DNA from 3 places in the Nocardiopsis sp. KDC1DS13DA1 genome. Region 3 is predicted to be linked to each of the others. Evidence: riboswitches for the same ligand, from Rfam matches in the RefSeq annotation. Region 3 holds a riboswitch; each other region holds the start of a gene.

Region 1 (10,577 bases), on a different contig from region 3:
TCCCGCGCCAGCCGCACCGCCTCGACCCCGTCGCCCGCCTCGCCCACGACCTCGATGTCGTCCTCGGCGTCCAGCATGTAGCGGAACCCGGTCCGCACCATCTGCTGGTCGTCGGCGAGCAGTACCCGAATCGTCACGCGTCCTCGTCTCCGTTCCGGCCGTCCGCCCTTCCTCCGGGCAGCGGCAACCACGCCCGTACCACCCACCCCCGGGCCTGTCCCAGCGGTCCGGCGGTCAGTTCCCCGCCGACCAGTCTGGCCCGCTCGGCCATGCCGACCAGACCGTAGCCGCCGCCCACGGGGACCGCGCCGCCGTGCCCGTCGTCGTGCACGCGCAGGCGCACACCGTCGTCGAGGACCTCCACGACCACGCTCACCCGCTCGGCGCCGCGCGCGTAGCGCAGCGCGTTGGTCACCGACTCCTGGGCGATCCGCAGGACCGCCGTTCCGGCGGCGGGCGGTAGGCCGCCCAGGTCACCGCTGACGTGCACACAGACCTCGGGGCGCCCGGGGCGCGCGGGGGCGGCCAGCCGGGTGAGCGCCTCCGCGGGGTTGGGCGCGAGGGGGGCCTCGTGGGGGTCACGCAGGCGGGAGACCAGGCCGCGCATGGACTCCAGTGCGCGCGTGCCCGCGGCCTCGATCTCCGGGAGCGCCGCGCGTACCCTCTCGGGGTCGCGTTCGGCGACGTGCCGCAGCGCCTGCACCTGGACCACGATCCCGGTGACCTCGTGCGCGACCACGTCGTGCAGGTCGCGGGCGAGGGACAGCCGCTCGTGGGCCCGGACCGCCTCGACCTGGGCCGTGTGCCGGGCCTTCCGCCACCGCATGTACAGCCCGGGGGCCAGGCCCGCCCCGACGGTCACCAGGAAGAGGGAGAGCTGGTTCGACCAGTACGGTTCCCGCAGGTACTCGGACAGGAGGGCCGCGTACGCCGCCACCGAGACGGCGCCGATCTGCCACACCCGGCAGCGCAGCGCCACCAGGGCCAGCAGGAGCAGCAGGCCGAGGACCTCGGACAGGTGGAAGGCGTAGCCGAACTCGCCCTTGGGCGGGGACCACAGGGCCGCGGACACCGCCGTCACCGCCAGGGCGCCGCCCAGACCGAGGAACGCGGTCGCGGTCGCCCGGGTGCGCGGTAGGAGCCCGACCAGGCAGAGGAGGACGAGCACGGTTCCGGACGCCAGCGGCAGGACGTAGAGGGTCGTGTCGGGCGGACCGGCCCAGTCCCCGGGGACGTGGAAGGACCGGACGGTGCCGACGAGGTCGAGTGACCAGGCCAGGAGCAACAGGGCCGCCGCGGCCCACGCGACGGGTCTGGGCAGTCCGCCGTCGACGTGTGAGAGGTGTCCGGTGATGCGGGCGAACGCCCTGTTCAGCGCCATGGTGATCAGGCTAGGCCGCATGGTGTCCCCTCGGCCTCGACCGAAAGGAGGAGACGGTGTGCCGCGGGGGTCGGCGGATCGGTCGATGTGCGCCGGGAGGTTCGGGGGCGAGGGTTGACGGGTGCCCACCAAGGAGGGGAAACCGTGACCGAAGTCCATGCCCGCCCCGAGCCCCAGGCGCCGCCCGCTCCCCGGGTGGCCTTCCTCGACGTCGCCCGGGGGCTCGCGATGATCGGTGTCGTCATGATGAACGTGACGGCCGTCGTGTTCGCCGCCGAGCGCGTCGGAGCCGTGCCGGTGTCCGCGCTCACCAGCGTCGTCGACACCGGTGCCACACTCCTGATGTCGGGCAAGGCCAGGGCCATGCTCATGGTGCTGCTCGGCGTGGGCACCGTGTTCGCGTGGCGCGGCGCTACCCGGCGCGGACAGCGGCCCATGGCGGTGATGCTCCGCCGGTACGCCGTGCTCGGCCTGCTCTTCGGCGTACCGCACCTGCTCGTGTTCGACGGCGACATCCTCACCCACTACGCGATCACCGCGATCGTCCTGGCCCCGCTGATGCCGCTCCTGCTGGCCGGGGCCCGGTACCGTCCGCTCGTCGCCGCCGTCGCCCTGTTCGCGGTGGCGCCCGGGGTGGAGCTGCTGGTGCCGAGGGGCGGGGAGTGGATCCTGGTCGCCCTGGTGCCGCAGACCCTCGCGTTCTTCTGCGTCGGCGTGTGGTTGGCCCGCCGCCCCGAGCTCGCTCCGGGGAACCGGGGTGGGCCCTCCCGGCTGCCGGTCCGGATGGTCTGGTCGGGGCTCGCGGGCCAGGCGGTCGGTCTGGCCACCATGTTCGCCGCCGACCTGCTGTTCCCGATGGAGGTGGACGCCGACGGCGTCCCCGTCCACCTGGGGGCCGACGGTATGCCGGTCACGCACCCGGGCTCGGACGCGCTCGGCTCCCTGGGCGGCTCCCTCTCGGGGATCGGCGGTGCCCTGTTCTACCTGGGGCTGGTCTGGTGGCTGGTCGGCCGGGGGCGCGCCGCCTCGCGGGTCCTGGGCGCGTTCGCCCCGCTGGGCCGGATGACGCTGACCGTGTACCTGGGCAGTACGGCCGTGTTCCTCCTGTCCATGTCCCCCTTCGAGGGCGGGATCACCCTCCTCGGCCAGTACGCGATCGCCACCGCCTACTTCGTCCTCATGGCCGTCGTCGCCCGGCTCTGGACGCGCCGGTTCCGACTCGGCCCGCTGGAGTGGGTCTGGCGCAGTCTCACCCACCTCCGGCCGATGCCGATGCGGTAGGGCGCCGACGGGGCTCCTCACACGGCCACCGCGCCGTCGGGCGTCCGTCGGCGGTGGTGGCGGGCGAGGACGGGGGCTCCTCGTCCTCGGGGCGTTCGCACCCGGGCCGAGGCGGAGCACAGGCCCGGGAGGGCACCGCTCAGCCGCCCGCCACCGAGGGCAGGAGCCGGACGTCGGCCCCGTCGGGGACCGGCGCCTCCAGGCCGCCGATGCCCCGGCACTCGTCCCCGTCGACGAACACGTTCACGTACCGGCGGAGCGCGCCCCGCTCGTCGCGGATCCGCCGGTCCAGACCCGGGTGCCGGTCGGCCAGGGCGTCCAGCACTCCCCGCAACCCGGTGCCGTCGGCGACCACGACCGGGACGTGGGCGGCGCCCTCCGCGTCGGCCCGCAGCAGACCCGGCAGGTGGACGGTCACGCGCATCTCACACCTCCACGGCGCGCACGCACAGGACGTCGGGCAGGTGGGCGGCCACCTGGTGCCAGCGGTCCCCGTCGTCCGTGGCGGCGTAGACGTCGCCCGTCCGGGTGCCGAAGTAGAACCCCGGTACGTCCGCGCCGTCCGTGCAGGCCGCGTCGCGCAGGACGATCCCGAAGTAGGGGCCCTGCGGCAGGCCCTCGGTGAACGGACGCCAGCCGTCGCCGCCGTCGTCCGTCCGGTAGACGCCCAGGCGGTTGCCGGGCGGCAGGTGCACCTCCTGGCTGAGCACCGGGAAGGTGAGCGCGGTGTCCGGCCGACCCGGGTGCGCGACCACGGCGAACCCGAAGTTGGAGGGCAGGCCCCCCTCGATGGACGTCCACCCCTGCCCGGCGGGGTCGGCGCTGCGGTAGACCCCGTGGTGGTTCTGGAGGTAGAGGACCCCGTCCGGCGCGGCCGCGACCTTGTGCACGCACTGGCCGAACTCGGGTTCCTCGTCCGGGAGGAACACGGCCGAGACGCCCTTGTTGGCGGGTGCCCAGGTCGCCCCGGCGTCGCGGGTCTGGTAGACGCCGCCGGTGGACATGGCGACGGTCATCGCCTCCGGGGAGCGCCCGCCGGAGCCCAGCAGTCCCGGCAGGATGGTGTGGATCGCGCCACCGCCCGCGCCGGGGAACCAGTCCGTGCGGTGGGGGTGGTCCCAGAGGGGGCGCACCAGTGTGAAACTCAGCCCTCCGTCCGTCGACCGGAAGAGGGCGTGCGGCTCGACCCCCGCGTACACCGTGTCGGGCTCGGAGCCGAAGGCGAACTGCCAGACGCGGGTGAACGAGGCGTCGGTGTCCTCGGGGAAGGCGATGGGGGCGGTGTCCGGTTCGTGCCACGACGCTCCGTTGTCGTCGCTGTACCAGACACTCGGGCCGAAGTGCGAGCTCTCGGCCCCGGCGAGGATGCGGCCGGAGCGGGGGTCGACCCCGACGGCGTACACCGAGCTCATACTCGCGTAGTCGGCCGAGTCGAGCCGGTGGGGGCCGGTCACCTCCCAGGTCCGCCGATCCTCGCTCCCCGCGGTGAAGAGCCCCTTGCGCGTGCCGATGACCAGGAGGTACGCCATAACCAACTCCAGGGTGTGAGCCAGGTCTCCCACTGTGGCACAGGGTGGTGTCATTCGGCGGGAGGCCGTGCGAACTGTCGCACACCACTACGGTTAGGAGACTTAACCATTATGTTGGGCGTAGAATTTCGGTCGCCTGGCAGAATGGCCTGTCAGCTGGTGGCATAACCTTCGTGAGTGGGGAACCACATTCCACGTCGGCGTCGGCCGGCGTCCGGAAGGCGGTTGTCATCCGGCGCCGGTTCTGCAATAAAATTCCGGGCCAACCGGAACATGCGCGTGGGGCCCCCGGTCGAGCCCGACGCCCGTGTCCGCAACCAGATCGGCCGAACGACTTCCCGCTACCCCGGTGCCCACGAAGCGTTTCGGGACCAGAGTCCTTATGGTCCCGCGTCTCACGGAGAGCCGGGTTCCCACTCGATAGGGTCGCCTCATGCACCACCCCCCGGACACCCTCCACGCCCGTAAACGGCGCAAGGCCCGCGCGTTGATCGTGTCGGCAGCCTTCCAGCTCTTCGCCGAGCGCGGATTCGACAACGTCACCGTCGCTGAGATCGCCGAACGTGCTGAGGTGGGGCGTACCACCTTCTTCCGGTACTTCGGGGACAAACAACAGGTCCTGTTCGCCGACGACGCGGACGAGGCCGACCGTGCGTGCGCCCACGTGCGGGAGAAGGCGTCCACGCCGGTGGGGGACGATCTCGGCGCCGCGGTCGCGCTCCTGCGCGAGGCGGGTGCCCGGCCGCACGCCGGTCTGTCGTCCGACCACGCCGCGGTGCTGATGCGGCTGCTGCGCGAGAGCGGGGAGCTCAGGTCCCGCTACCTCCTGGTGCGGCAGTGCCGGGCCGACAAGCTGGCGAACGCGCTCGTGGAGACCGGCACGACGGAGGTCGTCGCCGTCCTGGCCGCGCACGTCGCGATGGCCTGCGAGCTCACCGCGATGCGCCTCTCGGGGGCGCCGGAGGCCGTCCCCGCCCACCTGGACGAGGCCCACGAGCTCCTCGCCGGACTGGACCGGTAGCACTTCCGGGTGGGGGTGCGCAGGCGCGTGCCCGGCCGTGTTCCCGCCGTCCCGGGCCGTCGGGGTCCGGTCCCATCCGCACCACCGTCCACTCGTGTGGCCCGGGTCACACTCATGGGGCTCTGGATTTACTTGGACGTCCAACTATATGGTGGGCGTCACAGAGCCGCGGTGCAGGGAAGCCGGTGAGAGTCCAGCACGGTCCCGCCACTGTGTCCGGGAAGTGCTCTCCCAGGTGATGCCACTGGCGTCAGCCGGGAAGGCGGGGAGAGCGCGCTGATCCGGGAGTCAGGATACCGGCCGCGGCTGTCGACAACCGTGTGATCCACGAGGATGGAGCGAGCACGCATGGCACCGGTACGTGCCCACGCGACCCGGTCCGGGCACGGAACACCGCCCGGGCCCGCGATCGGGCACGACCGCTGAACCCGGCGACCCGACACCACGGGCCGCCCGGCCGGCCGCGCACCATCGCGGCCCCGTTCCCCGTGCCCCCGTGCCCCGCTCCACCTCCAGACGAGAGCTGGTGCGCCATGGTCAGTGAGAACCACGAACCCAACGAGCCCCGCGAACTCACGCACTTCGTACATGGAAAGCACGTCCCCGGGCGGTCGGGTGCCTTCGGCGACGTCCACGACCCCAACAACGGCACCGTCCAGGCCCGCGTCCCCCTCGCGGACCGGGCCGAGACCGAGGCCGTCATCGCCGACGCCGAGGCCGCCCAGGCCGAGTGGGCCGCCTGGAACCCCCAGCGCCGCGCCCGCGTCCTCCTGCGCTTCCTCCAACTGGTCGAGGGCGAGCGCGAGACCCTCGCCCGGCTCCTGTCCGCCGAGCACGGCAAGACCGTCCCCGACGCGCACGGCGACATCCAGCGAGGACTGGAGGTGGTCGAGTTCGCCGCCGGGATCCCGCACCTGATCAAGGGCGAGTTCACCGACAACGCCGGGACCGGGATCGACGTCCACTCCCTCCGCCAGCCGCTGGGCGTCGTCGCGGGCATCACCCCGTTCAACTTCCCCGCGATGATCCCGCTCTGGAAGGCCGCCCCCTCCCTCGCCTGCGGCAACGCGTTCATCCTCAAGCCCTCCGAGCGCGACCCCTCCGTCCCGCTCCGCCTCGCCGAACTCTTCCTGGAGGCGGGGCTGCCGCCGGGTGTGCTCAACGTCGTCAACGGCGGCAAGGAGACCGTCGACACCCTGCTCACCGACCCCCGCGTGGCCGCAGTCGGGTTCGTCGGCTCCACCCCCATCGCCGAGTACGTCTACACGACCGCGACCGCGCACGGTAAGCGGGCCCAGTGCTTCGGCGGGGCCAAGAACCACATGATCGTCATGCCCGACGCCGACCTCGACCAGGTCGTGGACGCCCTGCTCGGCGCCGGTTACGGATCCGCGGGCGAGCGCTGCATGGCCGTGTCCGTGGCCGTCCCGGTCGGACAGGAGACCGCCGACGCGCTGGTCGCCCGACTCACCGAGCGCATCGGGACGCTCCGGGTCGGTCCCTCGCACGACCCCGACGCCGACTTCGGACCGCTCGTCACGCGCGAGGCCCTGGAGCGGGTCGAGAACTACGTGGACCTCGGTGTCGAGGAGGGCGCGGAACTGGTCGTGGACGGGCGCGGGCACACCGTCCCCGGGTACGAGGACGGGTTCTTCACCGGCCCCAGCCTCTTCGACCGGGTGACCACCGACATGCGGATCTACCGCGAGGAGATCTTCGGCCCCGTGCTCTCCGTCGTGCGCGCGGACACCTACGAGGAGGCCCTGCGCCTGCCCAGCGAGCACGAGTACGGCAACGGCGTCGCGATCTTCACCCGTGACGGCGACACCGCCCGCGACTTCTCCCAGCGCGTCAACACCGGCATGGTCGGCGTCAACGTGCCCATCCCGGTCCCCGTCGCCTACCACACGTTCGGCGGCTGGAAGCGGTCCGGGTTCGGCGACCTCAACCAGCACGGCCCCGACTCGATCCGCTTCCACACGCGGACCAAGACCGTCACCTCCCGCTGGCCCTCCGGGGCCAAGGAGGGCGCCAGCTTCACGATCCCGGTCATGCGCTAGGCGGCCGCAGTTGAACACACTCACCGAGGACCAGCTCATCCTGGCCGAGACCGCCCGCGACTTCGCCCGCGAGCACCTCGCGCCGCACGCCGTCGAGTGGGACCAGGCCAAGCACTTCCCCGTGGACGTGCTCCGCAAGGCCGCCGAACTCGGCCTGGGCGGCGTGTACGTCGGCGAGGGCTCCGGGGGCTCCGGCCTGACCCGCCTCGACGGCGCCATCGTCTTCGAGGCCCTGGCCACCGGCTGCCCGTCCATCGCCGGGTACCTGTCCATCCACAACATGGTCGCCTGGATGGTCGACCGCTACGGCTCCGACGAGCAGCGGGCCCGCTGGCTGCCCGACCTCTGCTCCGCCCAGACCCTGGGCAGCTACTGCCTCACCGAACCCGGCGCCGGCTCCGACGCCGCCGCGCTCGGCACGCGCGCCGAGCGCGACGGCGACCACTACGTCATCACCGGCACCAAGCAGTTCATCTCCGGCGCGGGCGCCTCGGAGGTGTACCTGGTCATGGCCCGGACCGGGGACACCGGGTCCTCCGGCGTGTCCGCGTTCGTCGTCCACCGCGACGACCCGGGACTGTCCTTCGGCGCCAACGAGACCAAGATGGGCTGGAACGCCCAGCCCACCCGCCAGGTGATCCTGGACGGCGTCCGCGTCCCCGCCGACCGCCGTCTGGGGGAGGAGGGCGACGGGTTCCGGATCGCGATGCACGGCCTCAACGGCGGCCGGCTCGGGATCGCCGCCTGCTCGCTCGGCGGGGGCCGGGCCGCCCTGGAGGCCAGCACCGCCTACCTGGCCGACCGGGAGGCGTTCGGATCACCGCTGATCAACGCCCAGGCGCTGCGGTTCCGGCTCGCCGAGATGGCCACGGAGCTGGAGGCCGCCCGCTCCCTGCTGTGGCGGGCCGCCGCCGCCCTGGACGCGGGAGACCCCGAGGCGCAGCAGCTGTGCGCCATGGCCAAGCGGTTCGCCACCGAAGCCGGGTACACCGTCGCCGACGAGGCCCTCCAGCTGCACGGGGGGTACGGGTACCTGACCGAGTACGGGATTGAGAAGATCGTCCGCGACCTGCGGGTGCACCGAATCCTGGAAGGAACCAACGAGATCATGAGCCTGATCATCGCTCGCGGACTCACCGGGGCCGCCTGATGTCCCAGACACCCGGACCCGCCGCCACGTCCACCGGAGCCGCACCGCCCACCCCGCCCGACGCCGAGGTTCTGGCGCGCGTCGAGGGCGGGCTCGGCCGACTCACCCTGAACCGGCCCCGCGCGATCAACGCCCTCAACCACGCCATGGTGCGGGACGCCGAGGCCGCCCTCACCGCGTGGGAGGGCGACGACACCGTGGCCGCCGTGCTCATCGACGGGGCGGGGGAGCGCGGCCTGTGCGCGGGCGGCGACATCCGCTCCATCCAGGCCAGCGCCAGGGCGGACGGCCGCGAGGCCGCCGCCTTCTGGCGCGACGAGTACCTGCTCAACGCCCACATCGCCCGGTTCACCAAGCCCTACGTCGCCTTCATGGACGGCGTCGTCATGGGCGGCGGGGTGGGGGTGTCCGCGCACGGGAGCGTCCGCGTGGTCACCGAGCGCTCCACCGTCGGCATGCCCGAGGCCACCATCGGGTTCGTGCCCGACGTCGGCGGTACCTTCCTCCTGTCCAGGGCCCCCGGGGAGACCGGTACGCACCTGGCCCTGACCGCCGGCTCGGTCGGCGCCGGGGACGCCGTGTACACCGGGTTCGCCGACCACTTCGTCCCGTCCGAGCGGCTGGCCGACCTGGCCGACGCGCTCACCAAGGCCGCCTCCGCCGGGGACGTCGCCGACGCCGTCGGCCGGTTCGCCGAGACCGCCCCGGCCGGTGACCTGGCCGGTTCCCGGCACTGGATCGACGCCTGCTACTCCGCCGACACCGCCGAGGAGATCGTCGACCGGCTGCGCTCCCACGGTGACAAGGACGCCGCGCGCGCCGCCGACGTCATCGAGAGCAAGTCGCCCACCTCGGTGAAGGTCGCCCTCGCGGCGCTGCGCCGGGCCCGGGAACTGCCCACGCTGGAGGCGGTCCTGGAACAGGAGTACCGGGTCTCGTGCGCCCTGCTGTCCTCACCCGACCTGGTCGAGGGCGTGCGTGCGCAGGTGATCGACAAGGACCGGAACCCGACGTGGACGCCGGACCGGCTGGCGGAGGTGTCCGACAGCCACGTGGCGCGGTTCTTCACGGCCGCGCCGGACGGACCACTGGGACTCATCGACGAGGGGAGCCGCGCATGACCGCCGTCGCGTTCGTCGGACTGGGCAACATGGGTGGGCCGATGGCCGCCAACCTCGTGACCGCCGGGCACACGGTCACCGGGTTCGACCTGGTGCCCGAGGCCCTCGCCAAGGCCGCCGAGGCGGGCGTCCGCGTCGCCGACAGCGCGGTGGACGCGGTCGCCAAGGCCGACGTGGTCGTCACGATGCTGCCGAGCGGCCGACACCTGCTCGCCGCCTACCTGGGCGCCGACGGGGACGCGGGGCTGCTGGCCGCCGCCCGCCCCGGGACGCTCTTCGTCGACTGCTCGACCGTGGACGTGGCCGACGCCCGCGCCGCCAACGCCGAGGCCGTCGCCGCCGGTCACCGCGCCGTGGACGCCCCGGTCTCGGGCGGGGTCGTGGGCGCGACCGCCGCGACGCTCACCTTCATGGTGGGGGCGGAGGGCGCCGACTTCACCGACGTGGAGTCACTGCTGTCGGCGATGGGCCGCAAGGTGGTCCACTGCGGCGGGCCCGGCGGCGGGCAGGCCGCGAAGATCTGCAACAACATGGTGCTGGGCGCGTCGATGATCGCGGTCAGCGAGGCGTTCGTGCTCGGCGAGCGGCTGGGGCTCACCCACCAGGCGCTGTACGACGTGGTCTCGACCGCGTCCGGCCAGTGCTGGTCGCTGACCACCAACTGCCCGGTGCCGGGGCCGGTCCCGACCAGCCCGGCCAACCGGGACTACCTGCCCGGGTTCGCCGCGTCGCTGATGGCCAAGGACCTGGGCCTGGCGGCCAACGCGCTGCGCGACACGGGGGTGGAGGCCGAGATCGGGCTGCACGCGGCCCGGATCTACTCGGCCTTCGCCGAGGGGCTGGAGACCGAGCGGGACTTCTCCGCGATCGTCAACGCCATCCGCGAGCGCTCCGGTCAGTCGGACGTCGCCGGGGCGGACGGCGGCCCGGAGGGTGCGCCGACCGGCGGTTCCTGACCGGACCGGGGTCCACGAACGCCTCCGCGTGCTCGGCGCGCGGGGGCGTTCCGCCGTGTCGGCGGAGGGGCGAACTTT
Region 2 (10,577 bases), on a different contig from region 3:
CGGGACGCGAGACGTCCCCGTACAGGATCGGGGGACGCACACAGCGCGAACCGTAGGACTGCACCCACCCGTTCTCCGTGGTGGCGTAGCCCCGCAGCTGCTCGGCGAAGTACTGCACCATGTCGTTGCGCTCGGGCTCACCGTGGACGAGCACGTCCAGACCGATCTCCTCCTGGAGCGCGATCACACGGTCGATCTCCTCGCGGAGGATCCGGTGGTAGTCCTCCTCTCCCAGATCGCCCCTGCGGTGGGCGGCGCGCGCCCGCCGCAGCTCGGCGGTCTGGGGGAAGGAACCGATCGTGGTCGTGGTCAACGGCGTGTCCGTGGCGGAGCCCCGGTCCTGCGGGCGCTCGGAGGCCTCCGGGCCGAGCGCGTCGAGGCGGGCGCGCACCCGGGCGTCGGTGAAGGCCGGGTCGGCGCCGTCCGTCCCCTCGGCCGCGTACTCGGCACCGGTTCCCTCGGACAGGACGCGGCCCAGCAGCGCGACCTCCTCGGCCTTCTGCTTGGCGAAGGCCAGGGCCGCGCGCAGCTCGGGGTCGAGGGAGGTCTCGGAGTCCAGGTCGATCGGCACGTGCAGCAGCGAGCAGGAGGTGCTCACGGTCAGCTCGTCGGCGAGGGCGAGCAGGGTACCGAGCGTGGCCGCGGCGGAGGGGATGTCGGTCCGCCAGACGTTGCGGCCCCCGACGACACCGGCGACGAGGCGCGTCGAACCCAGGCCGGAGACCCTGACCAGGTCGTCGACGCCCTCGGCGTCGGTCACCAGGTCCAGACCCACCGCCTCGACCGGGGACTCCTTGAGCACGCGCAGCGCGGCGGCGCCGATGGAGCCGAAGTAGGTCGAGACCAGCAGGGAGGGACGGTCGGTGAGGCCGCCCAGACGCTGGTAGACGCGCTCCAGACGGTCGACGGCGGCGCGGCCCTCGTCGGTGGCCAGGATCGGTTCGTCCAGCTGCACCTCGGTGGCCCCGGCAGCCCTGAGGTCGGCCAGGAGGCGGCCGTAGGCGTCCAGGAGCTGGTCGAGCAGATCGATCGGCGCCCACCCCTCGGGGGCGTCGTCGGCTGCCTTGGCCAGCAGGAGGAAGGTCAGCGGCCCGACCAGGACCGGGCGGGTGTGGTAGCCCGCCGCCGCGGCCTCGCGGAACTCGGCGACCGGCTTGTCACCGACGAGGCGGGGACGGGTGCTCGGGGAGAGTTCGGGGACGAGGTAGTGGTAGTTGGTGTCGAACCACTTGGTCATCTCCAGCGGCGGCGCGCCCTGCTCGCCCCGGGCGAGCGCGAAGTAGCGGCGCATCTCCTCGTCGCGGTCCTCCGCGGCCGCCGGGGAGGCGAACCTGGAGGGCACCAGGTCGAAGAGGACCGCCGTGTCGAGCATGTGGTCGTAGTGGGAGAACGTGTTGGAGGGCAGGTCGTCGACGCCCGCCTCGCGCAGTTGGGCGTAGACGCCCTCGCGCAGGTCGGCGGCGACGGCGTCCAGTTCCCGGGCGCTCGTGCGGCCCTTCCAGTAGGACTCGCTGGCGCGCTTGAGTTCACGGTGCGGGCCGATCCTCGGATAGCCGTGCACGGTGGAGCGCACAGCCGACGTCCCGGCCGGTGGCGTGGTCATGAAGCTTCTCTCCCTCGTCGAAAGCCAGGTTCCGGCCACGAGGGCATGAGGAGGGTACGGCTACGCGGAGTACGCGCCCGGGGCGCGTACCCGTCCGTCACCGCCCTCGGCCCTCCCTCGGGGCACGGGACCACCGACGGCACGGGTGCGCCGCCGGGTGGAGGCAGGTCTTCGGACTCGTGGGCACCGTCGGTGCGCGCACCGACGACCTACTGGCCGCCGCTTCCCAGATTCCGACCGAACCGACCGGATTACCAGTGCTTCTGGCGACTGTCGTTCCCACATACCGCTGCGGGGCAGTCCCGGATTCCCACCGGGTTCCCTCTCGCGACGCGAACCACACTCCGAACCGGTGACACCCGGCCCGGAAGTGGAGCGCGTACCTTCCACGCCTGCAAGTATAGGGAGGCCCCCCTCGCGCCCCTGCACCCGGCGTGCGAACCCCATTCCCGCGCGCCACCCCCACCGCGAACCCCAGCCTCGTGGCGCGCGTCATACCCGACATAAGCGTTACGTGGGGTCGGCCCTCCCCCGCCGTCCCCGCGAACGTTCGTCTGACGATGAACGTGGAGAACCCCTGGTGAAGAAGCAGTCCCCACGGACCCTCGCAACCCGACGCCCCCTCGTCACGGTTGCGGTCGCGATGGCGGTGCTGGCTGGGCTGGTGTTGCTCGTCACCCAATCCGGCGTACTGCCCGGCCCCGACCCCGCGGAGAACGCCGCGCACGGGTCGGAGGAGAGCACCGCACCTCCCGCGACCGGAGAACCCGACCGGCTGACGGTGGTCGATCCCGCCGACGTGGTCGACGTGACGGAGGAGACGCTGCCCTACGACGGCGGCGTCTCCGCGGACGTGACCTATCCCGCCCTGCCCGACGCCGAACCGCTGAGCGACTTCCTCTCCCGCACCCTCGACACCGACGTGGCCGCCTTCGAGGCGGCCAACCCCGGTGCGGCGGCCTACACCGCGGAGTGGGGCCTGACCGCGGCCAACGACGACACGGTCGGCGTGCGCATGACCAGCACCGAAACCGACTCCGAGGGCTCCCGTGAGTGCCACAGCACCTACTGGTACGAGGCCGACACCGGCCTGACGCACGGGTCCAACGAGCTGATCGCGGGACAGGACGAGCTGGAGCGGCTCAACGCGCTGGTCAGGGAGGGGAGCCCGGACACCGTCGACGGTCCGTCCGTCCTCCCCGTCGCGGCGCTCTACGACTCGGTGGGCTTCAACCCCGACGGCGACCTGGTCGTGGAGTTCGACACCGGACAGGTCGCCGCCGTCGACGAGGGCCCCGTGCACGTGGTCGTCGGCCGGGAGGAGGCCGAGCCGCTCCTCTCGGACCTGGGTGTGCGAGCGCGTGACGCCGCGACCGTCGGTGTGGAGGCCTTCTCCGTGTCGGGCCCGCCCGAGGCGGACAAGGACGGGACCACCGGGGAGCGGCCGGGGCTGGTCTCCCCCGTCGACGACGCGGTGGACTGCTCCGACCCCGACACCCGGTGCGTGGCCCTGACCTACGACGACGGCCCCGGCGGACGCACCCCCGAACTGCTGGACACGCTGGCCGAGTACGACGCCCGCGCCACCTTCTTCGTGACCGGCGTCCCGGTCCTGGAGCACCCCCGGACGGTGCGGCGCGCCTACGCCGAGGGGCACGAGATCGCCAACCACACCCTGAACCACCCGGACCTGTCCGCGATGGGGCAGGGGGCGGTCCGGGCCGAACTGGAGACGGTCCAGGCCCAGGTGTACCGCGAGACCGGCTACACCATGGACCTGATGCGCCCGCCCTACGGCGCCACCGACGAGGGCGTCGACTCCGTGACCGAGGACATGGGGCTCGCCCAGATCCTGTGGAGCGTGGACACCAACGACTGGAGGGACCGGAACGCCTCCGTGGTCTCCGGCCGCGCGCTGGGCGGGGCGTCGGACGGCGCGATCATCCTCATGCACGACATCCACGACACCACCGTCGACGCCTCCCACGGCATCATCCGCGAACTCGACGCACGGGGTTACACGATGGTGACCGTCTCCCAGTTGCTCGGGACCACGACCCCCGGATCGGCCTACCACGACGGCCACCCCGAGGAGGAGGCCCCCGAGGACGGGACCGACGCCCGGGAGACCGACGGAGAACAGCAGGACGGGCCGGTCGGGGACTGACGCTCCCGCCGCCGGACGCGCCCGGGGCGATGGCCACATGTGGCCATCGCCCCGGGCGCGTGGTCCAGGTCACCTATCTTGCTCCCGTCAGCCGCCAACCGTACGGCAGGGGTGAGGAAGTCCGGTGGAGCCGTCGATCCGAGCGCGTCAACAGCAGAGCGTCCACCCTCCGGGCACCGCGGGGGACGGCCTGCGCCGGTCCGGCGCCGCGGCCGTCGCGCTGGCGCTGACCGCCACCGCGTGCGGAACGGCCACCGTGGACGCGGATTCCGCCGACCGGATCACCATGGTGCTGGACGAACCCGGGGGGACGGTCACCGAGTGGACCGGTGACGCCGCCGACTACGGCGGCCATCCCCACATCCCCGGGGGCCTGGACATCACCGTCGCCTACCCGGAGTTCGAGGGTGCCCCGGAGTTCGCCGACGGGCTCGCCGCACTCGTGGACCGGGAGGTGCTCGACTTCCGGGGGGCCAGCCGGGACCCGGTGTCCCTGACCGTCGGCTGGGAGGTCACCGCCGCCGGTGACGGCGTACTGGGTGTGCGCCTGACCCGCACCGAGGAGGACCTGCACGGGCTGCGGCAGGGCTACGAGACGTACTGGTACGACTCCGCGACCGGGCTGACCCGCTACTCCTCGGAGCTGCTCGCCGGGCAGGAGGCGCTCGCGGAGCTGAACGGGATCGTCCGCGCGGACCTGGCCGACCGCCCCGACGTCGACACCGGGAGCCTCTTCCCGATCCGGGCCAGCTACGACTCCCTCGGCTTCAACGCCGACGGCGACCTGGTCGTGGAGTTCGACGACGGGCACCTCTCCCCGATCCGCGAGGGCCATCCGCCGGACTCCTCCCCCGGCCGCGTCGCCGTGGTGGTCGACTCCGCCGAGGCCGGGCCCCTCCTGTCCGACCTGGGCGAGCGCGCCCGCGCGGCCTCGCTGCGGGAGGAGCCGGACTACGCCGTGCCCGAGGCGGGCCCGACCCCCGACCCCCGGCCCGCCGTGCCCGGGGAGGTCCCCGCCGGGGACGAGGACGTCGACTGCCACGAGGAGGGGGTCCGGTGTGTCGCGCTGACCTTCGACGACGGCCCGGCCGAGACCACCGCGCCGCTGCTCGACCTGCTCGCGGAGGAGGGGGTGAGGGCGACCTTCTTCCTCAACGCCGACCCGGCGCTGACCCGTCCCGCCGACTACCGGCGCGCCTACGCCGAGGGGCACGAGATCGCCAGCCACAACGACCAGCACGAGCACATGCCGGACATGCCCGTGGCCGACCTGCCCGGGCAGGTGGCGGCGGTGAGCGCGATCGTCAGCAGGCACACCGGACACACGGTGCGGCTGTTCCGACCGCCCTTCGGCGACAGCTCGCCGGAGGTCCTCGGCGAGATCGGCGACCAGGGGATGGCCCAGGTCCTGTGGAACCTGGACAGCGAGGACTGGCAGGGCCTCGCACCGAACGAGATCACGGACCACGTGGTGGAGGCGGCGGGGCGGGGCCCGGCTGAGCGGGACTCGGTGGTACTGCTGCACGACACCCTGCCGCCGACCGTGGCCGCGGTCCCGGAGATCGTCGAGCGGCTGCGCGCGGACGGTTTCGTGTTCGCGACGGTCACGCAGGTGATCGGCGACCCGGAGCCCGGGGAGTCCTACCCGGTCGGCGCCCGGGTGCCCGGGACGGGGGGCGAGGCCCCGGGGTCCTGAGCCGCCCGGGAGGGACCGGGGGACTTGCCGCCCGGAGAGGTCAGGAGGCGGTTTCGACGTCCTCGCCCACCACGGACAGTCCCGGTGGCGGGGCGTCGGCTCCCACGGCGTCACCGACCGAGGCGTACCCGGCCTCGCGGACGAGCCGGGCCAGGCCCCGGTGGACGCGGCGCGGCCACAGCGGACCGCCGTAGATCAGGCCGGTGTAGCCCTGGACCAGGGTGGCACCGGAGCGGATGCGCGCCCAGGCGTCCTCGGCGGTCTCGATGCCGCCGACGGCCACCAGGGTGACGCGGTCGCCCACGCGGGACCGCAGTCGGCGCAGCACCTCCAGCGAGCGGTCCTTGAGCGGGGCGCCGGAGAGTCCGCCGGCACCGGCCGCGGCGACCTCCTCGTCGGAGGCGGCGAGCCCCTCGCGGGAGATGGTGGTGTTGGTGGCGATGATGCCGTCCAGCCCCTCGGCCAGGGCGAGGTCGGCGACCGCGTCGACGTCCTCGTCGGCGAGGTCGGGGGCGATCTTCACCAGCAGCGGCAGGTGCGGGTACCCGGCCTCGACCAGGGCCGCGCGCACGGCCGCCAGCAGCGGACGCAACTGTTCGACGCCCTGGAGGTTGCGCAGCCCCGGGGTGTTCGGCGAACTGACGTTGACCACCATGTAGTCGGCGTACGGGGCCAGGCGACGGGCGCTGGTCGCGTAGTCGGCCGGTGCGTCCTCCTCCGGCGTCACCTTGGTCTTGCCGATGTTGACGCCCAGGACCGGACGTCCGGCGGACCGCTGGTGGTGCAGGCGCTCGGCGACCAGGGCCGAGCCCTCGTTGTTGAAGCCCATCCGGTTGACGATGGCGCGGTCCCCGACCAGGCGGAACAGGCGCGGCTTCGGGTTGCCGGGCTGGGGCTGGGCGGTGACCGTGCCGATCTCGACGAACCCGAAGCCGAGCGCGGCCAGGCCGTGCGGGCTCTCCGCGTTCTTGTCGAACCCGGCGGCCATGCCCAGCGGGCCGGGGAACTCCCGGCCCAGGGCGTGCACGGTCAGTTCGGGCTCGCGCGGGCCCAGGACCCGGCCCATGGCCGCGGCGACTCCGGGGACGGCGGCCGCGCCGCGCAGCGCGGCGAAGCTCAGCTGGTGGGCCTTCTCCGCGTCCATGTGACGCAGGACCGAGCTGAAGAGCACTTGGTAGAACACGGTCATCCGTTTCCGTCGCCCTCGCGCTCTGCGAGGAAGCGTTCGAGTTCCGCGCCGAGTTCGTCGGCGGTGGGCAGTCCGCCCTCGTCGTCGGCGAGCGGGAGCGTGGGCCGCTCCTCGCTGTCGACCCGTGAGGACATGATGTCGTCGTACTGCCGTTCCAGGTTGGCCACGACACGCTGGACGTCCTCGGAGGCCGCCACCTGTTCGGCGATGTCGACGTCGGTGCTTCCGGCCACGTCCTCCAACCCGCTCGTGGGCAGGGCCAGTCCGGTCGCCCCGGAGACGTGGTCCACCGCGGCGAGGGCCGCGCGGGGGTACTCGGACTGGGCGAGGTAGCTGGGGACGTGGACGGCGTAGCCGACGAAGTCGTGGCCGACCTGGCCCAGGCGGTACTCCAGCAGCGACACGGCGCTGCCGGGGACCTCGACCCGGCCGATCCACGGGGTGTGGTCCCCGACCAGTTCGGGCCGGGTGGAGTGCGGGGTGACCGTGACCGGCCGGGTGTGCGGAACGGCCATGGGGATGCCGTTGGCGCTGACGGAGAGCGTGACACGGAAGTGGTCGATCAGGGTGCCGACCGCCGAGGCGAACAGCTCCCACTCACGGTCGGGTTCGGGGCCGTGCAGGACCAGGAAGGGGGCGCCCTCCTCGTCGTGCATCCGGTAGAGGGCCAGTTTGGGGGCGGCGTAGTCGGTCCAGGCGCTCTCGACGAAGGTCATCGTCGGGCGGCGGGACCGGTAGTCCACGAGCCGGTCGGTGTCGAAGGTCGCGATCTCCTCCGCGGTGAACCGGTCGAAGAGCGCCGAGGCCAGCTGGCGCCCGGCGTGACCGGCGTCGACGAAGCCGTCCAGACAGACGAGCATCGCCAGGCCGGCGACGTCGTCGAAACCGGGATGGAGTTCGTACAGATCAGCGGGTTCACGCACCGGGTTCTCGTCTCCAAAGTGGTCGGGATCGCAGGGGGCGGCGCCCGGTCGGCGGCCTGGGCCTCGGCCGCCGCGGTGCCGCGCGGCCCACGGGGACGGACCTGCCCGCGCACCGCGTGGGTGGGTCTGTCCCGCTTTTCCACAATACCGACCCGCATCCTGTGGAAGTGGGCCGTGGCCGTTCTCTCCGGCCGGGGTGACGACGGCCATACCGGCCCGCGGCTGATCCGGGGCGAGGTACCCGGAGCGCCACGCGGTTCGGGGCGGCGTTCCCGGAAACCGCGCTCCGCACCACCGGGCGGTGGCCGTGCCACGGAACCCGGCTTCCGTGGCACGTGGCGGACCCGGGTCATGACCTGCCCGGAGTCCGGGGACCGCTCAGCAACGGCTCACTGGATCAGGTCGGTGTGGCCGTGACCCCAGTCCGGGGCATTCGGGCAGACGTAGATCTGCAGGTGGTCCCAGCTGCCGACCACGACCCCGGGCGAGTTCGTCTTCCCGCCGTAGACGGGCCCGATGGAGGACTGATCCTCGTACGGGACCCAACTCCCCGTGCCGCCGTCCCATTCGCTCGAGGCGATGGTCAGCAGCGGGCGCATCGCGGCGCCGCAGTGGACGCAGAACCGGGCGACGGGATCGGTGCGGCCCCACGGGGGCCAGCCACCGACCTTCCAGCCCGGGGCCATGGACAGCTGGTCGGTGTAGAACGACTGCGGGGCGGTCGCGTAGCAGTCGTCCACCGCGACGCCGGCCGCCCGCCACGCGCCCCGGTCCGCCAGCTGCTCTCGCAGTTCCTCGCTCAGATCGAGGAAGTTGGGGTACTCGGTGATGTGCTCCGGCGCGAGCACACACGGTTGCGGAATGAGCCCGTCGAACTCCACGTAGGACGGCTCGGGCGGCGGCGCCGTGCGGACGTCGGTGACGTCGGCGGCGGTCCACCAGAACAGCGCGGTCGAGGGCTTGCTCTCGGGCTCGTGCTCGGAGGTACACCACAGCACCTGGAGCAGATCAGCCTTCCCGAACGACCGCAGGAGGGGCACGTCGCGCGCGTACAGCTGGGCCACGGGCACCAGCGGGGAGCGCTCCGGACCCTCGTGCCACATGTCGCAGTACGGCCACGGGTGGTCGGCGGGCCACAGCAGCGGCCCGCCGACCGAGCTCTCGCGCGGCGTCGGAGAACCGAGGCGGGGGTGCAACCGGACCGCAGGGCGCGCCAACGGACCCAGTTCGGGGAAGACCGCGGCGACGTCGAGCGGCCGCGGTGGGGTGGTACGGGTGGAGTCCATGACGGTGATACTGCCAGCAGCCTCCGACTCTCGGCGTACCGATCCACGTACGGCCGGCACCGGGCAGCCACCCCGGAAGGGTCCACCGCGCACGGGCTGCCCGCGTGGATCGCTCCCGAAGGCGGGGAGCGGCTCTTCCACCGGATTCCCGGGCTGAGCGCGCAGGCGACTCCGGACCGTCGACCGACGCCCGCGGCGCGGTACCCACGTGAAGCACCCCGGCGGAATCGGCCCCGAGTCGACCGCCCGACGAGGCCTTCCCCGATCAGCGCAGCTCCGCGACGCGCAGGGCGCGCAGGCGGTTGAGCACCGCAGCGATCTCGTACCGCCGCGGCAGGGCGTAGTCACCGCCGAAGTCACCGCCGAGCCGGGTGACACCGTCCCTGGTCAGAGCCCGTTCCAGGGAGTCCAGGGCCTCAGCGAGGGTGTGGGCGCCGTCCAGGTGGCGGCCGCGCACGAGTTCGCGCAGGGCGAGCCCGGCACCGGTGATCTGTCCGGGGTCGACGAACTGCTCGACGGAGCGCACGTCGATGTCGTGGTCCCCGAAGACCAGGACGTCCATGTCGCGGCGCTTGATCTTGCTCCGGCCCCGCGCGGTGGTGGGGTCCACCGAGGCGGGGTCGACGATCCGGTGGCGGGGCGGGGTGAAGTCGGCGTCGGCGCGCTCGCGGGCCAGGGCGCGGGCGCGCTCGGTGACGTCGTGGGGGTGGTAGGCGTCGAGCATGACGACCTGGTCGGCGACGTCGAAGTAGTCGCCGCTGCCGCCCATGACCAGGACGGTCGAGACGCGGTGCTCCCGGTGCAGGGGGCGGACGAGGTCGATGAACGGGACGAGGGGTTCGCGGTCGCCGTGGACGAGGGCCTGCATGCGCTCGTCGCGGATCATCAGGTTGGTGGCGGTGGAGTCCTCGTCCACGAGCAGGGTGCGTGACCCGGCCTCGACCGCCTCGCAGATGTTGGCCGCCTGGGAGGTGGAACCGGAGGCGTTCTCGGTGCAAAAGTCCCCGGTGTCGGCGCCGGTGGGCAGCCCGCGCACGAAGGGGCTGACGTCGGTGCGCTCGACGCGGCGGCCCTCCTCGGCACGGATCTTGACCGCGTCGGCCCTGCTCACGACCAGTTCACGCCCGTCACCGGGGATGTGGTCGTACACGCCGCGTTCCAGGGCGTGCAGCAGGGTCGACTTGCCGTGGAAGCCGCCGCCGACGATGAGGGTGATGCCCTCGGGCACCCCCATACCGGTGACGGTGCCCCGGTGCGGGAGGTCGACGCTCACGCGCAGGGACCCCGGTGAGTCGAAGGGCACGGCGCCGCCGGCCATGGGCTCGTCGCTGACGCCGCTGCGCCGGGGCAGGATCGCGCCGTCGGCGACGAAGGCCACCAGGCCCCGCTCCTCCAGCTGGGAGCGGAGTGCGACGGTGTCGGCGACACTGTCGGCGAAGGCCTCGGCCTCGGCGGCGTCGACCTCCTCCCAGTCGAGGTCGTCGACGAGGTCGGGCAGGGTGGCGCACAGCTCGCGCTCGGCCGTGCGTCCGTCGATGCGGCGGCCGCGGCCGGGCAGGTCGATACCGATCCGCAGGTCGATACCGCCGCCCTCGGTGACCTGGCAGGAGGAGCGTTCGATGACCTCCTGGCCTCCGGTGTCGACCCTGAGCAGCGACCCCCTGAGCAGACGGCGGGCGCGGCGGCCGAGGTAGTCGGCGGTGGCGCGGCGCC
Region 3 (9,113 bases):
CGGGCCAGGTCCTCGGGGGCGACCGGGTCGGCTGCGCCGTCGGGCAGCAGCCCGTGCGCGCGCAGGGCGCGCCCCACCAGCGGCCCCCAGGCGGGACGCAGCCGGGCCCGGGCCAGCAGGGCGGTGTCGCCCAGCACCTCCCCGGCCGGACCCGCCGCCAGTACCGTCCGGTCCAGGACCAGTGCCCGGTCCGCCCAGCCGTGCACCAGGTCCACGTCGTGCGTGGACACCACCAGCGTGGTGCCCCGTGCCCGCAGGGCGTCCAGGGTGGACACCAGCTCCACCACCCCCTCCGGGTCCAGGCCCGCCGTGGGCTCGTCCAGGATCAGCACGTCGGGGCGCATCGCCATCGCCCCCGCCAGCACCACCCGCTTGCGCTGACCGTAGGAGAGCAGGTGGGTGGGGCGGTCGGCGAGCCCGGTGATGCCGAGCGCGGCCAACGCCCAGTCCACCCGTTCGCGGACCCGGTCGGCGGGCAGGTCGAGGTTGAGGGGACCGAACGAGACGTCCTGGCCGACGGTGGCGGAGAACAACTGGTCGTCGGGGTCCTGGAAGACCATCTGCACCCGGCGGCGCAACCGGTCGCGTCCGCGCCGACCGCGCGGCAGCGGTTCACCGTCCAGCAGCACCGATCCCCGGGTGGGGGCCAGGCTGCCCGCCAGCAGGCGCAGCAGGGTGGTCTTGCCGCCGCCGTTGGGGCCCAGCACCGCCAACAGCCCGCCGGGGTGGATCCGCACGTCCACCCCGGACACCGCGGAACCGGTGTCCTCGTAGTCGTAGTGCAGCCCCCGTCCGGCCAGGACGGGCGTGCCGTCGTGGCCCAAGGGCGCGGGATCGGCCGCCGCGGCGGCACGGGGGTCGGGCCCCGGAGGTCGGGCGCGCATGCGTGTCTCCTGGAGATCGTCGGCGGGTCCGCTGCTCACAGCAGGACCGCGTGGGCGAGGGAGAGGGCGGCCACCAGCAGCGGCGGAGCTGCGGCCGCGGCCAGTTCCACCGGCCGGACCCGCTGTTGGGCGACCTGGACGGTGAGCCGCCCCGTGTACCCGCGGCAGGCCAGCCCCTCCTGGAGCCGCCGCGCCCGGTCGAGGGAGCGGACGAGGAGCACCCCGCCCAGCGCCCCCGCCGAGCGGACCCCGACCCGCCGGGAGTGGTAGCCGAGCCGCCCCGCCTGACCGGACGCGACCCGCTGGGCGGTCTGGAGCAGCACCATCAGCATCTGGTAGGTCAGGGCGACCACCTCGACCAGGGCGGTCGGCAGCCGGGTCCGGGCCAGTCGGGCGAGCAGGTCGGCCACGGGGGTGGTCAGCACGAACAGGAGCTGGGTGCCGACCGCGGCGGACGCGCGCGCCATGACCTCGGCGGCCCGGGCCGCCCCGCCCTCGGCCCAGCCCAGCGTCTCCGGACCGCCCACCGTGACCAGGAGGGGAGCCGCACTGGTGGCGACGAACAGTAGCGGCGCGGCCGCCACGCGTGCCAGCAGTCCCGGGGGGACACGGGCGGCGAACGCCGCCGCCAGGGTGGCCGCCACCACCAGCGCGGCGCCCGGCCACGGCGGCAGCAGCAGGGCGCACCCCAGCAGCCCGCCGCAGAGGACCGCCTTGACGGCGGGGTGGTACCGCCGCCACCGGCTCCGGTAGGCGGCGGTGTCGATCGGTGTCACGGGGGGGTCAGCCGTCGGAGGCGTCGGCGCCCGGCTCCGGGGATCCGGTTCCGGTTCCGACGGCGGCGGGCCCTTCCTGGGGCCGGAGCCGGGACCGTGTGCGGGCCACTCCGAGGGCGTAGCCGACGATTCCGGCGCCGATCGCCGCCTGGAGGGCGAACAGCCCGGACTCGACCTCCCCCGAGGGCAGCTCGACCACGGGCGACAGCCACGGCTCGTACTCGGGGTTCAGTTCGTTCACCAGGCTCTCGGCCTCACCGTCGGCTCCGGCGAACGGCTCCTCCAGGTGGTCGGCGGCCCCCGTCAGCAACGGCAGCACCGCCACCACGGCCACGGCGCCCAGCAGCAGCCAGGTCACCCACGCGCGGGGCTTGTTCGGGTCGCTCATTCGGTGGTCCCCTTCTCCCGGTCCTCGGCGGTGGCGGCGGGAGCGGCCGTGCTCCGCTCCCCTGACGGGGACTCGGCCCGTGCCGCTGACGGGGGCGCGGCGGACGCGCGCAGGACCCCGAGCCGGACCAGGTCGCCGCGGCTCACCGAGGTGAGGATCCGGACCACCGCCACGGTGACCAGGCCCTCGATGACCGCGATCGGGATCTGGGTGAGGGAGAAGATCGTCGCGTACTTGACGAACGCGCCCAGGATCCCGCTCTCCGGATCCGGGTGCGCCAGGGCCAGCTGGAGACTGGTGACGGTGTAGGTGCCCAGGCTGGCCGAGAACGCCGCCGCGAACACCGACACCGAGACCGACAGTCCCTCGGACAGCCGGGCGGTGGCCGAACGCAGGAGCCGGAACGCTCCGTAGGCCACCCACGGCCCGACCACCGCGAGCGAGAAGGCGTTGGCTCCGAGGGTGGACAGCCCGCCGTGCGCGAGCAGCAGGGCCTGGAAGAGCAGGGTGACGGTGCCCAGGACCGCCATGACCGGCGGTCGGAAGAGCACCGATCCCAGGCCGACCCCCACGGGATGGGAGCTGGTCCCGGTCGCCGAGGGGATCTTCAGTGCCGAGAGGACGAAGCAGAAGGCGCCGGAGGCGCCCAGCAGCAGCTTGGCGTCGGGGTTGGCGCGGACCTCGCGGGTGAGTGAGCGGACGCCGTGGACGATGAACGGTGTCGCGGCCGCCGTCCAGGCGGCGGCGTGCAGCGGGGGCAGCAGGCCTTCGGGTATATGCATATGTGGGGGACCAATCTCCAGCACCTCGTGGGCGGTCATCAGCGCCGTGGCCGGTCTCCTGGCTGCCGGGTCACCGCCCCCGCGTCCGCCTTCCCAGGTCGGCACCGGTGAGGTGCTGACCCAGTGGCGTGTGGCCGCGCCGCCGGACGGATCCGGTCGCACGCGGGACGCGAGGGCTTCCCGTACACAGTGGCGAGGGCCGCGCCGGATTCGCACCGGACTTCCCGAACACCACGGCCCCCTGAACGTATGCCCGGACCCGGGGTTTGGCAATAAGGGCGGGGGCGCCGGACCCGCCCGGAACCACGCGCGACGGGCGCGTTCCACGGCTCCGGACCCCCGCTGAACTGGTGGTGAGTCGCCGCGCGACATCCGCCGTCGGTACTAGGCTGTGTGTCGACAGGCGACCGTCCCTCCCCGGCGCGACCGCCCTGGGGCCCCGCGCCGGCGCTGGGGTCGGCCCCGGCACTCGTTCCCTGAGAGGGGGAGCGGTTCAGGTGCGGTGGAGTGCCACCCCGGAGGACCTGGTCCGCGCGGTGCGGGCGACGGGTGTGCGCGACGAACGCGTGCTCGCCGCGTTCGCCAAAGTTCCGCGCGCCCGGTTCGTCCCGGCCGCCCAGCGGGAGCAGGCCTACCAGGACCGTCCCCTGCCCATCGGGCACGGACAGGTCACCACGCAGCCGTCCCTGTCGGCCGCGATGATCGAGGCCCTGGGGCTGACCGGGGACGAGAGTGTGCTGGAGGTCGGGACGGGCTCCGGCTTCCAGACCGCCCTGCTGGCCCGGCTGGCGGCGCGGGTGGTGAGCGTCGACCTGTGGCCCGGGATGGTCGGGCGCGTCCGGACCCGGCTCGACGGCCTGGGTGTGGCCAACGTCGCCCTGTTCGTGGGCGACGGGACGCTGGGGATGCCCGACGAGGCGCCCTTCGACGCCGTCCTGGTCTCGGCCGCCCACCCCCGGGTCCCCCCGCCGCTCGTCGACCAGCTGGCGGTGGGAGGGCGTCTGGTGCAGCCGATCGGCACCGGCGGGGACGAGGACGTGGTGCTGTTCGAGCGCACCGGCCGGGGGCTGGAGCGCCGCGCCTCGGTGATCCGTGCCCGGTTCGTCCGCCTGCACGGCGAGCACGGCTACCCGCTCCCGGAGGGGTGGGAGGACGGCTGACCCCCTCCGCCGCCGCCGGGGTGCAGGGCCCCGGACCGGTCTTCCGGAGCGGGCGGGGTACCCTCGTCGGGCCAGTGAATCTCCACCCCGTGGAACAGGGAACCCGGTGAGAGTCCGGGACTGACGCGCAGCGGTGAGGGTGACGGGCGGGCACGTTCCGGGGAGGCGCTTCCCGGGACAGCCACTGGAGCACAGCTCCGGGAAGGCGCTCCGCTCCGGCCGACCCCGAGTCCGAAGACCTGCTGGCACTGGCGGTGAAGGGCCGCCAGGTCATCCGCGGACCCCGCGCATGGGTCCCCGACCCGAAGGACACACGCATCCCCGATGGACTCCCCGTCCCCCTCCCTCCGTACCCGGCGTGACCGCTGCCCCGGCGCGCTGCGCCCCTGGCCGGCGGACGACGGTCTGCTGGTCCGGCTCCGCCTGGTCGGCGGCCGGCTTCCCGTCCGTTCGCTGTCGGCCCTGGCCGAGGCGGCCGAAGAGTACGGTGACGGCCGGATCCACGTCACCGGCCGGGCCAACGTGCAGCTGCGCGCCCTGCCCGGGTGTGACGGGCGGCTGGCCCCCGAGGCGCTCCGGGCCCTGGAGGGGACCGGCCTGCTGCCCTCGCGCACGCACGAACTGGTCCGCAACATCATGGTCTCCCCGCGCACGGGCCCCTCGGGGGCGGTGGCGGACGGCCGGGCCGACCTGCGTCCCCTCGCCGCCGCGCTGGACGCACTGCTGTGCGCCGACCCCCGCCGCGCCGCCCTTCCCGGACGCTTCCTGTTCGTCCTGGACGACGGCCGCGGCGACCTGCTGGAGCGCTCCTGCGACCTGGGGCTGGTCGCCCTCGACGGGCACGTCGCCCAACTGAGGGTCGGGGAGGGCTGGGGGCCGCTGACCCCGCTCGACGGGGCCGCCGACGTACTCGTCCGGTGGGCCGACGCGTTCCTGGCGCGGCGCGGCGACGGCCCCACCGCGGCCTGGCACGTCGCCGAGCTCCCGTCGCCGCTGACCGACCCGGTCACGCCGGACCCCCGGCTGCCGGACCCCGCACCGCCGCTGCCGTACGGCCCGCTGGCCGGGGGCGGGCGGCACGTCCCCGTCCCCGGGGCGGGCCTGGACCGCTCCGCCGTCGCGGCACTCGCCGGGGAGGCGGCCGCCGCGAAGTCCGACGCACTCGTCGTCACGCCCTGGCGCGGCGTCCTCATCCCGGGAGGGGAACAGTGACCGCACCGAGCCGGCCGAACCGGCACTACGCCTACGTCGACGACGGACCCGCGATCTACGCCGACTCCTTCGCCGTCATCCGGCGGGAGGCCCGGCTCGACCACCTGCCCGCCAACGCCGAACGGCTCGCCGTGCGGATGATCCACGGCACCGGCCAGGTCGACCTCGCCGACGACCTGGTGGTCCACCCCGACCTGGTCCCGGCGGCGCGCTCCGCCCTCCGGGCCGGTGCGCCGATCCTGTGCGACGCGACCATGGTGGCCGCCGGCGTGACCGCGAGCCGCCTGCCGTGCGACAACGAGGTGCTGTGCCTGCTCGGCGACGAGCGCGTCCCCTCCCTCGCCCGGGAGTGGGGCACCACCCGTACCGCGGCCGCGGTGTCCCTGTGGGAGCCGCTGCTCGACGGCGCCGTGGTCGCCGTCGGCAACGCGCCCACCGCCCTGTTCCACCTGCTGGAGATGCTGGTCGACGGCGCCCCGCGCCCTGCCGCGATCGTCGGCTGCCCGGTCGGCTTCGTCGGCGCGGCCGAGTCCAAGCAGGCGCTGGCGGAGTTCGCGGACCGGCACGGCGTCGACATCCCCTACGTGACCACCCGCGGTCGCCGCGGAGGCTCCGCGATGACCTCCTCGGCCCTGAACGCACTCGCCAAGGAGGAGGAGAGGTGACCGGTCGTTTCCACGGCGTCGGGGTCGGTCCCGGGGACCCCGAGCTGATCACCCTCAAGGCGGCCAGGCTCATCGCCGGAGCCGACGTGGTCGCCTACCACGCCGGGGTCGGCAAGGAGTCCAACGCCCGCCGCATCGCCCGGGACCTGATCCCGGACACGGCGGTCGAGGAACAGCTCACCTACCCGGTGACCACCGGCGCGACCGACCACCCGGGCGGTTACGCCGGGGCGCTGGCCGACTTCTACGAGGCCTCCGCCGCGCGGTTGGCCGCCCACCTGGACGCGGGCCGCGACGTCGTCCTGCTGTCCGAGGGCGACCCGCTGTTCTACGGGTCGTTCATGTACATGCACGACCGGCTGTCCGAGCGGTACGCGACCGAGGTCGTGCCCGGGGTCCCGGCGTTCGCCGCCGCCGCGTCCGCCCCGCTGGCCCGGCAGACGGACGTGCTCACCGTGCTGCCCGGCACCCTGCCCGAACCGGAGCTGGCCCGGCGTCTGGCCGACACCGACGCGGCCGTGATCATGAAACTGGGCCGGACCTTCCCCGCCATCCGACGCGCCCTGGCGGCGGCCGGGCGGCTGGAGCACGCGGTCTACGTCGAGCGCGCCTCGATGGAGGGGGAGCGGCGGCTGCCGGTCGCGGAGGTCGACCCGGCGACGGTGCCCTACTTCTCGCTGGTCCTGGTCACGGGGGACAGCCGCAACGGCAGGCGGTCGCGCGGCGGCGGCGCGGGGACGGGCCCGGAGGCCGAGCCCACGGGACCGGCGGCCGAACTCCTGGTCGTGGGCCTGGGCCCGGGACCCGACCACTGGCTGACCGCCGAGGCGTCCGCGGCGCTGGCCGAGGTGGACCACGTCGTGGGCTACGGCCCCTACGTCGACCGGGTGCCGCAGCGCCCCGGACTCACCCGGCACTCCTCCGGCAACACCGTCGAGCTCGACCGCGCGCGTCTCGCCCTCGACCTGGCCAGGCGCGGCGAACGCGTCGCCGTGGTCTCCGGCGGGGACGCCGGTGTCTTCGGCATGGCCACCGCCGTGTTCGAGGCGGCCGAGGAACCGGGCCTGCGCGACGTGCCCGTCCGGGTGCTGCCGGGGGTCAGCGCCGTCCAGGCGGTCGCCGCCCGGGCGGGCGCGCCGATCGGCGGGGACTTCGCGGTGATGAGCCTCTCGGACCGCCTCAAGCCGTGGGAGGTGATCGAGCGGCGGCTGCGCGCCGTCGCCGAGGCCGACCTGGCGCTGGCGGTGTACAACCCGGCGTCCCGGTCCCGGACCGAGCAGGTGGCGACCGCCCGCCGGATCCTGCTGGAGCACCGCGGGCCCGACACCGTGGTCGTCGTCGGCCGGAGTGTCGGCCGGGACGGCGAGTCCCTGACCGTGACCACCCTGGGCGCCCTCGACCCGGCCGCCGTGGACATGCGCTGCCTGCTCATCGTCGGCGCGTCCGGAACACGTGTCTCCGGGGCGGGCCGCGTCTGGACCCCCAGGTGGGTGCGGCCGTGACCGTGCACTTCGTGGGGGCGGGGCCCGGAGCCGCCGACCTGCTGACCGTCCGCGCCACGCGGATGCTCGCCGGGGCCGACACGGTGCTCTACCCCGGCACGTACCTGGACCCGCAGGTCCTCGCCCACTGCGCGCCCGGCGCCGAGCTGGTCGACACCCAGGGCCTGGACCTGGACCGCATCACCGACCACCTGGTCACCGCGCACGCGGCGGGCCGGGACGTCGTGCGGCTCACCTCCGGCGACCCCTCGCTCTACTCGGCGCTGGCCGAACAGACCCGGCGGCTCGACGCGCGCGGGGTCCCCTGGGACGTCACGCCCGGGGTGCCCGCCTACGCCGCGGCCTCGGCGCTGGCGGGACGGGAGCTGACCGTGCCGCTGGTGGCCCAGTCGGTGGTGCTGACCCGGACCCGGGCCCGTTCGACCGCCATGCCGGAGACGGAGTCACTGGCCGCGTTCGCCCGAACCCGGGCCACGCTGGTGCTGCACCTGGCGATCAGGCGGGTGCGGGAGCTGATGGCCGAGATCGAGCCGTCCTACGGGGCCGACTGCCCGGTCGTGGTCGTCCACCGGGCCAGCCAGCCGGGCGAGTCGGTGCTGCGCGGCACGGTCGCCACCATCGCGGACGCGGTGGAGGAGGCCGGGTTCCGGCAGGCGGCGGTGATTCTCGTGGGGCGGGCGCTCGATCCCCGGACCGGCGGCGAGTCCTTCCTCTACGATCCGGCCCGCCCCCGGGTCAGCGACCGAGGACCAGGGACCACTGGGTGACCGTGCGGGCGGGCGTCCAGCCGGTGAACGCGCCGATGGGCGCGGCGGCCTCGACCGCGATCCGGGTCAGCTCCCCTCCGCGGCTGCGGTAGGCGTCCGCGAGCAGCCGCTCGGTCTCCAGCGTCACACCGTGCACCACGATCCGGCCGCCCGGCCGCAGCGCCCCCAGGCAGGTTTCGAGCACGCCCGGCCGGGTCGCGCCGCCGCCGACGAACACCGCGTCGGGCGCGGCGAGCCCGGCCAGGGCCTCCGGCGCCCGGCCGGTGACCACGTGCAGGCCGGGGACGCCGAGGCGGCCGGCGTTCCGGCCGATCCGCGCGGCGCGTTCGGCGTTGGCCTCCACCGCCGTGGCGGCGCAGGTGGGGTGGGCGCGCATCCACTCGACGCCGACCGACCCCGCGCCCGCGCCCACGTCCCACAGGTGCTGGCCCGGCGCGGGTGCCAGCCGGGCCAGCGCCGAGGCGCGCAGGTCCCTCTTGGTCAGCTGCCCGTCGTGCTCGAAGGCGTCGTCGGGCAGGCCCGCGAACAGGCCGTACCCGGGCGGGCCGACGAGCTCCAGGGCGAGTACGTGCAGCGCGGGCGCCGACCCGGGAGGGTGCGTCAGCCAGTCGCGCGCGGTGGTCTCCAGGCGGGACTCGGTGTCCGCGCCCAGGTCGCCCAGCACCGTCATGCGGGTGCCGCCGTACCCGGTGCCGACCAGCAGGGCGGCGACCGCGTCGGGCGTATCCGCGTCCGAGGAGAGCAGCAGGACACGGTGGCCCGGGGCCAGTTCCCGCAGCAGCAGGCGGGGGTCGCGTCCGACCAGGGTCACCACCGCGCACCGCTGGGCGGACCAGCCCATCCGGGCGCGGGCCAGGGCGACCGAGGAGACGGCCGGTTCCACCCGCACGGCGTCCGCGCCCAGCAGGTCGGTCAGCGTGCCGCCGACGCCCGAGACGAGGGGGTCTCCGGAGGCGAGCGCCACCACGGAGGCGCCC

What was found. Region 3 has a riboswitch for cobalamin ahead of ACTVAJ_RS22135 (energy-coupling factor ABC transporter permease). Riboswitches for the same ligand answer to the same signal wherever they lie in the genome.
Region 1: another riboswitch for cobalamin. It lies ahead of ACTVAJ_RS28455 (CoA-acylating methylmalonate-semialdehyde dehydrogenase); the one in region 3 lies ahead of ACTVAJ_RS22135 (energy-coupling factor ABC transporter permease).
Region 2: another riboswitch for cobalamin. It lies ahead of metE (5-methyltetrahydropteroyltriglutamate--homocysteine S-methyltransferase); the one in region 3 lies ahead of ACTVAJ_RS22135 (energy-coupling factor ABC transporter permease).

What each region holds. Positions count from the first base shown of each region.
Region 1 covers NZ_JBVMUY010000052.1:95,508-106,084, forward strand. Annotated here, with positions in the region: gene ACTVAJ_RS28425 (response regulator) at 1-137, opposite strand, end outside; gene ACTVAJ_RS28430 (sensor histidine kinase) at 134-1,381, opposite strand; gene ACTVAJ_RS28435 (DUF418 domain-containing protein) at 1,526-2,662, shown strand; gene ACTVAJ_RS28440 (MoaD/ThiS family protein) at 2,802-3,086, opposite strand; gene ACTVAJ_RS28445 (WD40/YVTN/BNR-like repeat-containing protein) at 3,088-4,191, opposite strand; gene ACTVAJ_RS28450 (TetR/AcrR family transcriptional regulator) at 4,625-5,212, shown strand; cobalamin riboswitch at 5,345-5,531, shown strand; gene ACTVAJ_RS28455 (CoA-acylating methylmalonate-semialdehyde dehydrogenase) at 5,746-7,272, shown strand; gene ACTVAJ_RS28460 (acyl-CoA dehydrogenase family protein) at 7,283-8,422, shown strand; gene ACTVAJ_RS28465 (enoyl-CoA hydratase/isomerase family protein) at 8,422-9,543, shown strand; gene mmsB (3-hydroxyisobutyrate dehydrogenase) at 9,540-10,499, shown strand.
Region 2 covers NZ_JBVMUY010000030.1:125,026-135,602, reverse strand. Annotated here, with positions in the region: gene metE (5-methyltetrahydropteroyltriglutamate--homocysteine S-methyltransferase) at 1-1,603, opposite strand, end outside; cobalamin riboswitch at 1,749-1,960, opposite strand; gene ACTVAJ_RS19980 (polysaccharide deacetylase family protein) at 2,247-3,770, shown strand; gene ACTVAJ_RS19975 (polysaccharide deacetylase family protein) at 3,895-5,466, shown strand; gene ACTVAJ_RS19970 (quinone-dependent dihydroorotate dehydrogenase) at 5,507-6,655, opposite strand; gene ACTVAJ_RS19965 (proteasome assembly chaperone family protein) at 6,652-7,578, opposite strand; gene ACTVAJ_RS19960 (YwqG family protein) at 7,968-8,864, opposite strand; gene ACTVAJ_RS19955 (P-loop domain-containing protein) at 9,130-10,577, opposite strand, start outside.
Region 3 covers NZ_JBVMUY010000033.1:125,106-134,218, reverse strand. Annotated here, with positions in the region: gene ACTVAJ_RS22150 (energy-coupling factor ABC transporter ATP-binding protein) at 1-884, opposite strand, end outside; gene cbiQ (cobalt ECF transporter T component CbiQ) at 920-1,660, opposite strand; gene ACTVAJ_RS22140 (energy-coupling factor ABC transporter substrate-binding protein) at 1,668-2,048, opposite strand; gene ACTVAJ_RS22135 (energy-coupling factor ABC transporter permease) at 2,045-2,830, opposite strand; cobalamin riboswitch at 2,862-3,081, opposite strand; gene ACTVAJ_RS22130 (protein-L-isoaspartate(D-aspartate) O-methyltransferase) at 3,328-3,990, shown strand; cobalamin riboswitch at 4,047-4,251, shown strand; gene ACTVAJ_RS22125 (nitrite reductase) at 4,315-5,202, shown strand; gene ACTVAJ_RS22120 (precorrin-8X methylmutase) at 5,199-5,867, shown strand; gene ACTVAJ_RS22115 (precorrin-2 C(20)-methyltransferase) at 5,864-7,369, shown strand; gene cobM (precorrin-4 C(11)-methyltransferase) at 7,354-8,136, shown strand; gene cbiE (precorrin-6y C5,15-methyltransferase (decarboxylating) subunit CbiE) at 8,105-9,113, opposite strand, start outside.